Linked DNA regions of Saccharothrix violaceirubra. The protein of the gene in region 1 interacts with the protein of each later gene in a pairwise test. Links are inferred from orthologs where the notes say so. Each region holds a gene or a part of one and is shown in the gene's direction. Other genes may lie near its edges.

What was found. Proteins that work in one complex are often made in the same cells at the same time.
Region 2: the proteins of F4559_RS00365 (region 1) and dnaE interact in binary tests that used the Escherichia coli proteins (3 or more experiments, as listed by UniProt). The link is inferred for Saccharothrix violaceirubra from one-to-one orthologs.

What each region holds. Positions count from the first base shown.
Region 1 is NZ_JACHJS010000001.1:69,442-73,339, forward strand. The notes cover bases 554-3,375. They hold F4559_RS00365 (pyridoxal phosphate-dependent aminotransferase), read left to right. Parts: upstream 554-1,290; coding sequence 1,291-2,460; downstream 2,461-3,375. Other genes in these bases: F4559_RS00360 (DUF445 domain-containing protein), read right to left, coding at 554-1,261; F4559_RS00370 (NACHT domain-containing protein), read right to left, coding at 2,440-3,375. Also shown: more of F4559_RS00360, read right to left, coding at 5-553; more of F4559_RS00370, read right to left, coding at 3,376-3,898. UniProt on the Escherichia coli protein: Shows aminotransferase activity with methionine and histidine as substrates, and to a lesser extent also with phenylalanine.
Region 2 is NZ_JACHJS010000001.1:1,449,123-1,454,264, forward strand. Bases 597-4,662 are described here. They hold dnaE (DNA polymerase III subunit alpha), read left to right. Parts: upstream 597-928; coding sequence 929-4,462; downstream 4,463-4,662. Other genes in these bases: F4559_RS07355 (cytochrome P450 family protein), read left to right, coding at 4,571-4,662. Outside these bases: F4559_RS07345 (Lrp/AsnC family transcriptional regulator), read right to left, coding at 1-399; more of F4559_RS07355, read left to right, coding at 4,663-5,142. UniProt on the Escherichia coli protein: DNA polymerase III is a complex, multichain enzyme responsible for most of the replicative synthesis in bacteria. This DNA polymerase also exhibits 3' to 5' exonuclease activity. The alpha chain is the DNA polymerase catalytic subunit.

The sequences.
Region 1 (3,898 bases):
GGCGTCACACGACGAGCTGCCCGAGGGTGTAGATCACGAGTCCGGCGAGCGCGCCGACCACGGTGCCGTTGATCCGGATGAACTGGAGATCGCGCCCGACCTGCAACTCGATCTTGCGGGACGTCTCCTCGGCGTCCCAGCGCTCGACCGTGTCCGTGATCAGCGTGGTGATCTCGTCGCGGTAGTTCGTCACGACGTGCGCGGCGGCACCCTCCAGCCACCCGTCCACCTTGGTGCGCATCGCCTCGTCCGACCCGAGCCGCGCGCCGAACGACAGCAGGCCGTCGCGGACCCGTTTCCGCAGTTCGGACGACGGGTCCTCGGCGGCCGTCAGCAGCATGCCCTTGGCCGTGCCCCACGCCGAACCGATCACCTGCCGCACGGCCGGGTGGTCGACGACCTGCTGCTTGACCTGGTCGGCGCGCGCCATCGTGGCCGGGTCGGTCTGGAGGTCGCCGGAGAACTCCACCAGGAACTGGTCCAAGGCCTGCCGCATCGGGTGGTTCACGTCCGTCTTGACCGCCCACGCGAAGTTCAGCAGCTCGGCGTAGACCTTGTCGCCCAGCATGGAGTCCACGAACCGGGGCGACCACGTCGGCGCGCGGTCGGACACCACGTTCATGACCTTGTCGTGGTTGTCCCGCACCCAGTCGTAGGCGCGGTCGCACATCAGGTCCACGAGCTTGTGGTGCGCGCCGTCGGTCAGCACCTGCCCCAGCAGGCGGCCCAGCGGCGGGCCCCACTGCTGCTCGGTCAGCCGCCGCACGACCGCGTGCTCGACCACGGCCTGCACGTCGTCGTCACGCAGCACGGTCACCGCGCCCTTGATCACGTTCGACAGCTCGGCCGTGACGCGCTCGGCGTGCGCCTCGTCGGACAGCCACTCGCCCACCCGCCGGGCGATGCCCACCCGCCGCAGCTTGTCCCGCACCACGGCCTCGGACAGGAAGTTCGTGCCCACGAACGACCCGAGCGCGTCGCCGAACGCCTTCTTGCGGGTCGGGATGATCGCCGTGTGCGGGATCGGCAGGCCCAACGGCCGGCGGAACAGCGCCGTCACCGCGAACCAGTCGGCCAGCGCGCCGACCATGCCCGCCTCGGCGGCGGCCCGCACGTACCCGACCCAGGCCGGTCCGCCCTCCTCGAACAGCAGCGCCCCGAGGAAGATCGCGGACGCGGCGAGGAAGAACCCGGTCGCGACCAGCTTCATCCTGCGCAGATCCCGACGCTTGAGCTGGTCGGCGGCCGTCAGTTGCTCCACGGGGTCATTGTCCGTGAAGATCTGGGCTTGTGCGGGTACCAGCGCTAGTCACCAGGTTGCGGCCGTTCTCGTCGACGATCTTCGCGGAGATGACCGCGCTCGCGACCCGGCACGGTGCCGTGAACCTCGGCCAGGGCTTCCCGGACACCGACGGCCCGGTCTCCATGCTCGACGCGGCCAAGACGGCGATCGACTCGGGCGTCAACCAGTACCCGCCCGGTCCCGGCGTCCCCGAGCTGCGCCAGGCGATCGCCGAGCACCGCTCGCGGTACGGCACGGAGTACGACCCGGACACGGAAGTGCTGGTCACGGTAGGTGCGACCGAGGCGATCGCGGCGTCGCTGCTCGGCCTGGTCGAGCCCGGCGACGAGGTCGTGCTGATCGAGCCGTACTACGACTCGTACGCGGCGTCGGTCGCGTTGGCCGGTGCGACGCGGCGCACGGTCGGTCTCGTCGAGGACGCGTCGGGGCGGCTCGGGCTCGATGTGGCCGCGTTGACGGCCGCGATCGGACCCCGCACGCGGGCGTTGCTGGTCAACACGCCGCACAACCCGACCGGCACCGTGTTCACGCGAAGCGAACTCGACGCGATCGCGCGGCTGGCCGTCGAGCACGACCTCGTGGTGATCACCGACGAGGTGTACGAGCACCTGGTGTTCGACGACGCGTCGCACGTCCCGCTGGCCGCGTTGCCCGGCATGCGCGAGCGGACCGTGACGATCTCCAGCGCGGGCAAGACGTTCAACGTCACCGGCTGGAAGATCGGCTGGGCGTGCGCGCCGGCCGAGCTGCTCGGCGCGGTGCGCGCGGCCAAGCAGTTCCTCACGTTCGTGGGCGGAGCGCCGTTCCAGCCGGCCGTGGCGCACGCGTTGCGCACGGAGCTGGAGTGGGTCGAGAAGCTGCGGATCTCGTTGCAGGACAAGCGGTCCAGGCTCGCGGACGGGCTGCGCGCCGCCGGGTTCGAGGTGCGCTCCAGCGAGGGCACGTACTTCATCACGGCCGACGTGCGCCCGCTCGGCTTCACCGACGGCGCGGACTTCTGCCGTGCCCTGCCCGAACGGGCGGGCGTCGCGGCCGTGCCCGTGCAGGTGTTCACCGACCACCCCGAGCAGTGGAAGCACCTGGTCAGGTTCGCGTTCTGCAAGCGCGACGAGGTGCTCGACGAGGCGATCCGGCGGCTACGCGGGCTGTCCGGCTGACGTCCTCGGCCCGGCCAGCCGGTCCTGCACCAGGGCGTGGCGGAACTGGTAGCACGCGCCGGACTGGCGCAGCACGCCCAGCTTGCGGGCGTCGTCGAGGAACACCATCAGCTCCCACGGCACCTTGCGGCGCAACGCCAGCCACACGCGTGCCACCGTGAACCACCACCACCGCAGGTGCAGCACGGACAACGCGAACCCGAGCAGCAACCCGCACGCCAGGCCGAGACCGACCATGCCCGACTGGTGCGCGCCGAACACCAGCCCGCCGGCCGTGCCGAACGTGACCGACAGGACCAGCGAACCGGTCAGCACCGCGATCCGGTCGCGCGCCATCGTCCACTTCGGACTCGACGGGTGGGTCAGCTCGGCGTTGTCGGCCAACGCGAACCGCAGCGCGCTGGCCACGGCCAGGCCCAGGCCCACGACGAGGCCCGCCGACGGGCCGTACAGCGCGCCGAACACCAGGCCGACGGCCAACCCGAGTACGCCGCTGACCACCACCAGGCTGCGCCAGATCCCCGGTTTCGGCTTCGGCGACCGACGTCCGGAGGCGCGCAGCGCGGCGACCGCGACCGCGATCCCGGCCGCCAGTCCCGTGATCGGCGCGAGCTTCGGCGTGCTCGCGTACGCCATGAGCCACGCCACGCCGAAACCGCCGATCGTGCCCAGGACCAGCGCGCCCAGGACGGCCAGCCACTGCCGGCCCACCGACCGGCGCAGCTCCCACCAGGCCAGCTCGCGGACGCCCCGGCCGTGGAGTTCGCGGGCCAGGAACGTGAGCCAGCGGTGCGCGTCCGCACGGGACCACACCTGGCTGGCCCGGGCGTGGTGGGCCACGGCCCGGTCGCCGAACGCGGTCGTGACCAGCATGTCCACCAGGTGGTCCTCGACGGACGCGCGGTCGGGGAACCGGGCGCGGTCGAGCAGTTCGCTCGGCTCGCCGTCCGCGTAGACGGTGCCCGCGAGCCACACCGCCAGCGGCGTGGACAGGGCGTCGGCGAGCCGGTCGTCCGGCTCGGCGCGCAGGTGCAGGAAGATCGGCTCCCAGCGGGCGGCGATCACCGGGTCGGCGTGGGCGCGCAGGTAGCCCGCGATCTCCTCGTGGTCGAGCGGGTGGAGTTCGACCACGCCCGCGCCGGGCACGTGGCAGCCCGCGAACCCGTCCGTCCGGGACGTCAGGACCAGCGGCGTGGACGGGGGGAACGCGCGGTTGATCCGCTCCAGCGCGCCGGGGTGGCGGGCCACCTGGTCGAAGCCGTCGAGGATCGGCAGGACCAGGCGTTGTTCGACGAGGAGTTCGGCCGCGTAGCTGCCGTACAGCTCGGTGTTGCGCAGCGCCGGGTGGTCCTCGTAGAGGCGGCGGGTCAACCACGTGCGGACGTCCTCGACGTCCGGGTCCCACGTGGACAGCGGCAGGAGGATCGGGACCGGACCG
Region 2 (5,142 bases), 1.4 Mb from region 1 along the record:
CCACGTGCTCATCGGTTCGGGTACGGGTGTCTGCATGGGCACCGGGCCCGACGGGTGCTGCACGGGAACGGGGCGGCTCGGCGGTCCGGGCTGATAGGCGCCCGACGGGGTGCCGCGGACCGTGCCGGGTGCGTACGAGCCCGACGGCGTGCCGCGCACGCCCGACGGTCCCGCGTAGTTGCCCCACGCCACGCTGTTGGCCAACGCCTTGCGGATGCCGTTGGGGTCGCATTCCACGCCGACGAGCAGGGGGAGTCCGCTGCCCGAGAGCGTGATCAGTCTGGTGGCGGCCTCGCGCGGGTCCATGCCGAGCCGTGCGGCGACTTCGTGAACGGCAGCACGACCCATCTCGGCGATCATGGCCAGGAGACGGGCATCCACGGGGTCCGGCGCTACCACGCCTGGAACGCTACCCGTCCTGGCCGGTCGACGCGCCACTGCCCCGCGGCGCGGCGTGCCGCGATTCGATCACGCCCGCCGATCGCGTGATCCGACACGGTGATCCGTTCCGTGCCCGCACACGACACGCGACCTGGGTGCGTGACGTCGCGGGAGACGCGACACAAAGTGCGTGATGTCTCAGGCGATGCGATACGAGCGCGTGACGTCTTGGGTGATGTGACACGGGTAGGTGACGCGGACCGGCGTACCGAGGCGGTACGTGGCGCGTGCGTGTGCACAGCGATGTGCGGCGGACGGTTTGGTGCGTGGTGGCGTGTCGATAACCGTGTTTCAGCGCATGCAGGTGTGCGCGACGCGGACTCGCGCGCAAGGTCGTGTGCGGCAAGCGAACGCGCGTCCTGGATGCGGACCGGCGCGCCGTGACACCGGGCGTGCCGCCAGAGGCGGTCGGGTGCGATGGATTAGGCTCGTCCCCTTCTCGCCCGCGCGCTTCGACCCGGGTCAACTGCGAGCTTCAGGGGGTAGGGTGGCCGACTCGTTTGTGCACCTCCACGTGCACACCGAGTACTCGATGCTCGACGGTGCGGCGAAGCTGAAGGACATGTTCGCCGAGTGTGAGCGGCTGGGAATGCCGGCCGCCGCGATCACCGACCACGGCAACATGTACGGCGCCTACGACTTCTACCGGCAGGCGACCGCCGCCGGGATCAAGCCGGTGATCGGCATCGAGGCATACATGGCGCCCGACTCGCGGTTCAACAAGAAGCGCGTGCTGTGGGGAGACCCCGGACAGAAGTCCGACGACGTGTCCGCGTCCGGTGCCTACACCCACCAGACGATCTGGGCCCGGACCGCCGAGGGCCTACACAACCTCATGAAGGTCGCCAGCCGCGCCTCGACCGAAGGTCAGCTGGGCAAGTGGGCCCGCATGGACGCCGAGTTGATCGCCGAGCACTCGGCCGGTCTGATGGCGACCACCGGCTGCCCGTCCGGCGAGGTTCAGACCCGCCTGCGGCTCGGGCACGAGAAGGAGGCCCTGGAAGCCGCCGCCAAGTGGCGTGACATCTACGGTGCCGACAACTTCTTCGTCGAGTTGATGGATCACGGCATCGAGATCGAGAGCCGGGTCCGCGGCGGGCTGCTGGAGATCGCGAAGAAGCTCCGGATCCCGTTCGTCGTCACCAACGACAGCCACTACACGTTCAAGGAGGACCGCGACGCGCACGACGCGTTGCTGTGCGTGCAGACCGGCAAGACGCTCCAGGACCCGAGCCGGTTCAAGTTCGACGGCCAGGGCTACTACCTGAAGTCGCCGGACGAGATGCGCGCCGTCGACTCGTCGGACGCGTGGCAGGAGGGCTGCCGCAACACGCTGCTGGTGGCCGAGAAGGTCGACACGACCGGCATGTTCGGGTTTCAGAACCTGATGCCGCGCTACCCTGTCCCCGAGGGCATGGCCGAGGCGGACTACTTCCGCGAGGAGGTCTGGGCCGGCATGCGCCGCCGGTTCCCGGAGGGTGTCGACGAGATCCACACCAGGCAGGTGGAGTTCGAGATCGGCGTCATCCTCCAGATGGGCTTCCCCTCGTACTTCCTGGTCGTCGCCGACTTCATCAACTGGGCCAAGGAGAACGGCATCCGCGTCGGCCCCGGTCGAGGGTCCGCGGCGGGCGCGCTGATCGCGTACGCGATGGGCATCACCGACCTCGACCCGCTGGCCCACGGCCTGATCTTCGAGCGGTTCCTCAACCCCGACCGCGTCAGCCCGCCCGACATCGACATCGACTTCGACGAGCGCCGGCGCGGCGACGTGATCCGCTACGTCACCGACAAGTGGGGCGCCGACAAGGTCGCCCAGGTCATCACGTTCGGCACGATCAAGGCGAAGGCCGCGATCAAGGACTCGGCCCGCGTGCTGTACGGCCAGCCCGGCTACGCGGTGGCCGACCGGATCTCCAAGGCGATGCCGCCCGCCGTCATGGGCAAGGACATCCCGCTGGCGGGCGTGTTCGACCCGCAGCACAAGCGGTACACCGAAGCCGCCGAGGTGCGCGCCCTGTACGAGACCGACCCGCAGGTCAAGGAGATCATCGACACCGGGCGCGGCCTGGAGGGCCTGATCCGCAACGCGGGCGTGCACGCGTGCGCGGTCATCATGTCCGCCGAACCGCTGATGGACCACATCCCGGTGTGGAGGCGTCCGCAGGACGGGTCGATCATCACGCAGTTCGACTACCCGACGTGCGAGACGTTGGGCCTGCTCAAGATGGACTTCCTCGGTCTGTCGAACCTCACCACGATCGACGACGCGCTCAAGAACATCGCCCTGAACGGCAAGGGCGACGTCGACATCACCACTGTCACGCTGGATGACAAGAAGGCGTACGACCTGCTCGGTCGCGGTGACACGCTGGGCGTGTTCCAGCTCGACGGCAGCGCGCTGCGCGACCTGCTGCGGCTGATGCGCCCGGACAACTTCGAGGACGTCTCCGCCGTCATCGCCCTGTACCGACCCGGTCCCATGGGTGCGAACTCGCACACGAACTACGCGCTGCGCAAGAACCGGCAGCAGGAGATCGTGCCGATCCACAAGGAACTCGAAGAGCCGCTGGCGGACATCCTTGACACCACCTACGGCCTGATCGTGTACCAGGAGCAGGTCATGGCCATCGCACGGAAGGTCGCGGGCTATTCGCTGGCCCAAGCGGACTTGTTGCGTCGTGCCATGGGCAAGAAGAAGAAGGAGATCCTGGACAAGGAGTTCGTCGGCTTCGAGAAGGGCATGCTCGACAGCGGCTACTCGCCCGAGGCCATCAAGACCCTGTGGGACATCCTGGTCCCGTTCGCCGACTACGCGTTCAACAAGGCGCACTCCGCCGCGTACGGCCTGATCGCGTACTGGACCGCGTACCTCAAGGCGAACTACCCCGGCGAGTACATGGCCGCGCTGCTCACCACGAACTCGGACAACAAGGACAAGTCGGCGATCTACCTCGCCGAGTGCCGGCGCATGGGCGTGACCGTGCTGCCGCCGGACGTCAACGAGTCGCAGCGCGAGTTCGTCGCGGTCGGCGACGACATCCGGTTCGGACTCGGCGCGATCCGCAACGTCGGCGCGAACGTGGTCGACGCGATCATCAAGGCACGCAAGGAGAAGGGCCGGTTCGCGGACTTCTCCGACTTCCTGCGCAAGGTCGATGCCACGGTCTGCAACAAGAAGGTCGTGGAATCGCTGATCAAGGCGGGTGCGTTCGACTCGCTCGGCCACCCGCGCAAGGGCCTGCACATGGTGCACGTCGAGGCGGTCGACGCGGTCATGCTCACCAAGAAGGAGGAGGCGCGCGGCCAGTTCGACCTGTTCGGCGACGGCGGTGGCGACGACGGCGTCGGCAGTGTGTTCGACGTGAAGATCCCGCAGGAGTACTGGGAGCCCAAGCACCAGTTGACCCTGGAACGGGAGATGCTCGGCCTGTACGTGTCGGGACACCCGCTCAACGGCGTCGAACAGGTGCTGGAGTCCTATTCGGACGCTTCCATCGCGCGCATCCTCGAAGGCGACGTGCCCGACGGCACCCAGGTCACGCTCGGCGGCATCCTCGCGTCGGTGACCCGGCGGGTGAACAAGAACGGCGAGTCGTGGGCGTCCGCTCAGTTGGAGGACCTCGCCGGTGGCATCGAGGTGCTGTTCTTCCCGAAGAGTTACATCGTGCACGGCATTTCGGTGGTGGAGGACGCCATCGTGCTCGTCAAGGCCCGCGTGGCCAAGCGCGAGGACCGGGTCTCGCTGATCGCCAACGACCTGGTCGTGCCGGATCTGTCCGAACTGGGTGCCCAGGCGTTGCGGCTCAAGGTGAACGCCGCGCGGTGCGACAAGAAGCTCGTGGCCTCGTTGAAGGAGGTCCTGGTCGCGCACCCCGGCACCACGGAGGTCCACCTCAACCTGGTGATCAACGCCGGGCGCAACACGATGCTCAAGCTGGACGACGCGTTGCGGGTCAGTCCGACCCCGTCGCTCATGGGTGACCTCAAGGCGCTCCTGGGACCGGGGTGCTTGGGCTGAACGGGTGACATTTCCACCCCGGGGGGACGAGAGCGCCACTCGGTTCGTTGAGTGAACAGGGTTAACTGAGCAACGGTCGACCCGGACGAACCGAGGAGGGGTTTCCGCATGGGGGAGACGATCGCCGGTCTGGAACGGTTGGGACTGGAGTATTTCCAGGATCCGCACGCGTTCCACGCCCGGCTGCGGGAGCACGAACCGGCCACCGAGGTGGTGCTCCCGCGTGGCCTGAAGGTCTGGCTGGTCACGCGCTACGACGAAGCACGCATGGCGTTGGGGGACGCACGGTTCAGCAAGGACCACCGGCAGTTCCCCGACATGGTGACGCGCAACCACGTCGGAGAGGCCGGACCGGCGTTGTTCGACCAGAGCCTCGCCGCGCACATGCTCAACATGGACGCCCCCGACCACACCCGGCTGCGGCGGCTGGTCACCAAGGCGTTCACCGCACGCCGGGTCGAGCAGTTGCGTCCCCGCGTGGCCCAGATCGCCGACGAACTGCTCGACGGGGTCGCCGACGGGGCCACCGTGGACCTGATCGACGCGTTCGCGTTCCCGCTTCCCATCACGGTGATCTGCGAGATGCTCGACGTGCCTGGCGACGAGCGCGACGACTTCCGCGAGTGGTCGAACGTGCTCGTGTCCGGCAACGACCCCGAGGCGATGGGGCAGGCCGGTCC